Regions from separate parts of the Aquaspirillum soli genome, predicted to be linked through region 1. Evidence: predicted binding sites of a transcription regulator. Region 1 holds the regulator's gene; the other holds the start of a gene.
What was found. The regulator NrdR, encoded in region 1, represses ribonucleotide reductase genes. The targets are predictions, from matches to a motif close to AAANACNATATATNGTNTTT.
Positions count from the first base shown of each region.

Region 2: ACYVJG_RS07590 (ribonucleoside-diphosphate reductase subunit alpha) is a predicted target of NrdR. The motif match lies at 1,762-1,781, and genes of this name have one in related genera.

Region 1 is NZ_BAAGTM010000002.1:210,630-213,789, reverse strand. Features, by position in the region: gene ACYVJG_RS03005 (hypothetical protein) at 1-1,546, opposite strand, end outside; gene nrdR (transcriptional regulator NrdR) at 1,595-2,050, opposite strand; gene glyA (serine hydroxymethyltransferase) at 2,131-3,160, opposite strand, start outside.
Region 2 is NZ_BAAGTM010000006.1:62,687-65,846, reverse strand. Features, by position in the region: gene ACYVJG_RS07595 (response regulator) at 1-1,491, opposite strand, end outside; gene ACYVJG_RS07590 (ribonucleoside-diphosphate reductase subunit alpha) at 1,888-3,160, shown strand, end outside.

The DNA of each region.
Region 1 (3,160 bases):
CGGTTTGTAATTCAGGGAAAAAGGTGCTCAACACGGTTTGACTATGTTCATGTAAAGCAGCCAACGTGGTTTTCAGCTGATTTTTTCTGCGTTCATCCGCTTGGGCATCGTTTTCTTCTGCCGTCAGCTGTTGCAAAGTGTCTAATTTTTCGTGCCATTGTTGTTGCCATTGTGCAAAGCTATGCGCTTGTTTCAAACCAATATAGGCCTGTGCTTGTAACAGCTGCTGCATCAATTGTGTAATCGCGCTGTGGTGTTGATGCTCAGGCAGCAATTTGGTTTGTAAACCAATCAACCCCGCCAAACTTTGCTTTTGCAATGCCAACGTCAAACTTTGTTGTGACCAATCCGAGCAAAAATCGACCACGGCTTGTTGAATGGTCAACACCGCCAATTCTGTCATCCGCAAAACAGCGGGGGCCAGTGCTGTTGCTTCAGTTTGGCCGATGGTGATTTGAATATCATCCGGCGCAATGGCAAACAGTTGGGCAAATTCCACCTCTTCAGCCAAACGCTGCGGCAGTAATTCAGCAAAAGTTTCCGCTAAATGACACACTGCAAAAGAGAAGTAATCGAATAGCGAGGGTAAAAGCGGTTGATCAGTTTGGCTATCAGGAAATAAGGCTTGTTGCAGATAGGCACGTTGGAAACCACCGATTGCACTTGGGAACAGATTGCTGTCGATTTCTAAACAGCAAGCCTCTTCTCCGTGTTCAAAACGCGCTTGTTGTGCGGGATGCAGCGGGGCAAAGTGAAACAATTCAGTGGGATAGACGAGATTATCGCGATACGCTTTTGCAATCTCTTGTGCCTCAGCATACGGCACACCCCATTCGGTTAATAAAATATGTTCGGTGACACCAGACGAGCCATGTGGGGCACATAAGAGTAATAGCGCCCATAAGGCATCAAGGGTGGCGGATTTTTCATCGGTGCAACGTGATGACCAATTTTGTAGGACATCAACGATTTTTTGCAAAGCAAAAATGGCGTAAGGCCAATCGAGGGAATAGCTGTTCAGTAATTCTTGATCAAATTGCTTTCCCCCCCACAGCTGGGTTTGATTATGCAAACTTAACCAGATCTCCATGCCTTGCAAGGCGGTGGTTTGCTCTGCCAGTGGTAATGTGGTCGGGATATCGAGGTAGCGCAGCAACATGCGATGTGGTAGTAACAGCGTATTTGGCTGCTTACCTTTTCCTGCATTCTTATCGCCAGCTTCAACGCTAAATTGAGCGCGGTGCACAAAAGCCAGCTCTTTGTGCATATATGACACATACACTGCGGCATGGCGGAAACGGTGTTGATTGTTACGCTCGGCGAGTTTACCGCGCAGTAAGGCCGCTAATGGACTTTGCTCCAGTGCTTTTTCAATACCGGGACAGGTTTGTTCAAGGCGCGTTGCCTCGATATCAAAGCTATCACACAGCGATCGAAAACCCTCTGCCCCTTGTTCGGCCAAACTGCGAGGCATTCCGCGCACATCGTGAACCAGTAATTGCTTACTTAATGTTTTCACTATTTTTATTTTAGGCGGGGGAGGCATACCAATATCCATTGCAAGAAAAAATAAACACACACATAGCCGTCTTGGCTATGCACCACGCGATAATTCTTCTATCGCCTCGGAGAACTCTGAGACATCCTCAAAACTTCGATACACCGAAGCAAATCGCACATAGGCGACTTTATCTAAACGCCCCAATTCTTTCATCACCATCTCACCAATTAAGCGCGATGTCACCTCGCGTGCGCCGCTGGCCAGTAATTTTTGTTGAATGCGGCGCACTGCCTCATCGACCGATTCAGTGGAAACCGGCCGTTTATGTAACGCGCGCGAAAAACTGACTCGCAATTTTTCTTCTGAAAAATCGGCACGATGACCGCCTTGTTTCACCACTTGTGGCATACGCACTTCGGCAGTTTCAAATGTGGTAAAACGCTTCTCACACGCTAAACATCGACGGCGACGGCGAATAGCGTCTTTTTCTTCGGTCACACGCGAATCAATCACGTGTGTTTCAAGGTGTCCGCAGAACGGGCATTTCATGACGGCGATTTACCCTAATCAAAAAACAGCAAAAGCGGCGGACTCACGCCCGCCGCTTTTTAATCAGTCAATCTGACAAATTAACGGGCATAGACAGGGAAACGACGGCACAACGCTGTCGCTTGTTCTGCCACCCGTGCAGCAACCGCTGCATCTTCCGGCGCATCCAACACATCGGCCACTAAATTCGCTACCAGGATGGCTTCTTCTTCTTTGAAACCACGGGTGGTAATCGCAGGCGAGCCAATCCGAATACCCGAGGTCACAAATGGGCTTTCTGGATCGTTTGGAATCGAATTTTTGTTGACGGTGATATGAGCGCGATTCAGCGCAGCATCAGCCGCTTTACCAGTCAGGCCTTTTGGACGCAAATCGACTAAGAACACATGCGATTCAGTGCGACCCGACACAATACGCAGGCCACGGCTGGCCAATGTATTCGCCATTGCTGCGGCATTTTTCAGCACTTGTTCTTGATAGGCTTTGAATTCAGGTTGCAGTGCTTCTTTGAACGCAATCGCTTTACCAGCGATAACGTGCATCAATGGACCACCCTGTAGGGTTGGGAACACATTAGAATTCAATGATTTTTCGTACTCAGCCTTCGCCAAAATAATCCCACCGCGTGGGCCACGCAGGGTTTTATGGGTGGTCGAGGTGACAAAATCGGCATGTGGCACAGGGTTAGGATACACACCGGCGGCAATCAAACCAGCATAGTGTGCCATGTCAACCATGAAGTAAGCGCCGACTTTTTTCGCAATCTGTCCCATGCGTTCAAAATCAAAACGCAAGGCATACGCAGACGCACCACCAATAATCAGTTTTGGTTTGGTTTCTGTGGCGACACGTTCCATGTCGTCGTAGTCGATTTCTTCGTTTTCGTTCAAACCGTAGGCAACGATGTTGAATAATTTGCCAGATAGGTTAGCAGGGCTACCGTGGGTCAAATGTCCACCATGACCCAAGTTCATGCCCATCACGGTATCACCGGGTTTGAGGATGGAGAAATAGACCGCTTGGTTGGCTTGTGAGCCAGAATGCGGTTGGACGTTGGCGTATTCTGCACCAAACAGTTGTTTGACGCGGTCAATCGCCAGTTGTTCTACC
Region 2 (3,160 bases), on a different contig from region 1:
CGTATCACGGACAACAAAGCCCAATTCGACCCGATCCATTTCTTGCCGCAGTAATTGAATACTGAGCACCACTTCTCCGGCGTGGGTGAACTTAATCGCATTGCCGGTTAAATTGATTAACACCTGCTGCAAGCGCAAGGCATCACCGGCCAACTGCCGAGGGACATCAGGATCGATTTGAAAGATGGTTTCAATGCCTTTATCGCGGGCATTGGTGGACATAATCGCGCTTAAATTACGCAATAACTCATCCATCGCAAACGGCACATCCTCTAACTCCAGACGGCCGGCCTCGATTTTCGAAAAATCCAAAATATCATTCAAAATACCTAATAACGAACGGGCAGAGCGTTGAATTTTGTCGAGATAATCACGCTCACGCTGGCCCAATTCGCCATCTTCCATCAATTGCGCCAGCCCCAAAATCGCGTTCATTGGCGTGCGAATCTCATGGCTCATATTGGCTAAAAACTCGCCCTTGGCTTGACTGGCGCGTTCGGCATCTTCTTTGGCACGCAAGAGTGCCGCTTCGTTATTGCGAAGTGCCCGTTCTTGTGCATCGCGCTGTGATAATTGTTTTTGCAACAAATAGTGCGCTAACCAAATTGAACAAATAAAAATCAACCAACCAAAGCCAACAATCCAAGCATTGCGCTGCCAGTTCTGCAAAATCACCTCTTTTTCACGGGTGACATACATATAGAACGGATAACGCTGGATACGCTGCATGTGGGCTAAACGAACTTTACCGTCGAGTCCCTGATCGACTTCAAATTGCACACTTTGGTGTTGGAACCAACTTTCTGGGCCAATCAATGGTGTACCAATACGCGACAAAACCAGCGGTGTCCGTGTCACTAACGTGCGATTGTGATGCGCTAAGGCAACAGCAGCATCGGGTAAACCGCGTAATTGATCGAGACGATAGGCCAATTTAATGATGTCAATCGCCGCCACCACCACGCCGGCAAACTCACCATCGCTGGTTTCTAAGCGCCGGCTAATGGTGAACACCTTAGCCCCAGGTCGTAAAGCAGAGTCAAAGACCGGACTGACATAGGGCTTAAACAGCGTATTTTTTTGGTGGAAAACAAAATAAGGGCGTTGCTGTAGGTTGAGCTGTTGTTCTGCCAAGGCAGAATTGCGAGCAAAACCATCGCGGTCAATCACGACAATATGTTGTAGATAGGGGGTTTGTTGTATCCGCACATCAATCGCGGTGCGAATCGCCTCAGTGACATGCAACACATCTTGATTGCGAACATGGCGCTGGGTGATTTCTAACACGCTGTCGAGGCCATCGAATGATTGTTCGATAAAGGCCTGATAGGTGAGCGAAAGATTCGTCGCACCGGCATAGGCTTGGGCAATATCACGCTGGCGGCTACTGTAAAGCCACAGCCCATAGAGGACGGTGATAAATAGCGTCAGCACGATGGTGGCTAATGTAAGCCCACGCCGTAGGGAAAGAGTTCGTAGAGAAACAAGCATGCTAATACGCTGCTTAAATCGAAAAAGTAGACCGACAATTTACCATTATCACGGTGCCTTCTGCCATGCTTTTACAATTTAAGATACCTCCATTATGCCGTTTTATTCTTTTGTTCGATTAAATAAAACTTTTTCTGCAGCGTCATAACCCACTTTGCTTAGCGTGTTGGTATCGGTTGTGGCAACTTCAGCACATGGCGAATTTTGAGCTGTCTGTCAAGATTGTGTTGTCCCGCGCAACCCACTACAATTTGTGCCATTAAACAACGACACAACTATATGTTGTGTTTTTTTGTTGCGTTCTGCCGTATTAAAAACTGCGCTTGTACCTGAATTTTTGCGGTTTTTTTCCAGCTTAATTCCCCTTTTTCGCCTTTATTTCAGAGAGATCGCTGCATGTCCACGTCTGTTGCCGATTCCGCACGTCAATCGTATGCCAACTACAAAACCATTCGTCGCAATGGCGCAGTGGTTGATTTTGAACCTTCGAAAATTTCCGTTGCCATGAGCAAGGCCTTTCTTGCCGTCAGCGGTCAACGTGGGTTGAGCAGTGCCCGTATTCGGGATGAAGTGGCTGTGTTAACCGAGCAGGTGGTCAGTGCACTCTTGCGTCGTAAGCCAGAAGGTGGCGCGATTCACATTGAAGAAATTCAAGACCAAGTTGAATTGGCGCTGATGCGTTCAGGAGAACACGAAGTGGCACGCGCCTATGTTTTGTATCGTGAAGAACGCTCACGTCAACGCGCCCAACAAAAAGCACAAGCCGCCGAACCCGTCGAGGTGCCGGTGTTGCATGTGGTGGATCGTCACGGGCAAAGCCAGCCCTTGGATATGGCACAACTGCGCGCCCTGATTACGGCGGCGTGTGAAGGCTTAGAAACCGAAACCCAACCTGAACACATTCTCAGCGAAACGCTGAAGAACCTGTATGACGGGGTGTCAGTGGATGAGGTGAATAAATCCGCCATCTTGGCCGCGCGCGCCATGATTGAGCAAGATCCAGCCTATGACAAAGTCACTGCCCGTTTATTGCTGAACACCATCCGCCTCGATATTTTGGGTGAAACCATCAGCCCAAGCGACATGGCCGTGCGTTATCCCGATTATTTCGTGTCGTTTATCCGTCGTGGTATTGATGCCGAGCTGTTAGATGAACGCTTAGCCGAATATGACTTGCCACGCTTGGGCGAGGCATTACAACCAGAACGTGACAACCAATTTGGCTATCTCGGCCTACAAACCCTGTTTGATCGCTATTTCTTACACATCGACGGTCAGCGTATCGAAATGCCACAGGCGTTCTTTATGCGGGTGGCGATGGGGCTGGCGCTGAATGAAAGCGACCGGAATGCACGCGCAATTGAGTTCTATCAGGTGTTGTCCTCGTTTGACTTTATGTCCTCGACGCCCACCCTCTTTAACTCCGGCACCCGCCGCAGTCAGTTGTCTAGCTGTTATCTGACAACGATTTCGGATGATCTCGATGGGATTTACGAAGGAATTAAAGAAAACGCGCTGTTGTCCAAATTTGCCGGTGGTTTGGGCAATGACTGGACAGCGGTACGGGCATTAGGCAGCCATATCAAAGGCACAAATGGTAAATCGCAAGGCGTGGTACCGTTCTTAAAAGTGGTGAATGACACTGCGGTGGCGGTGAACCAAGGCGGTA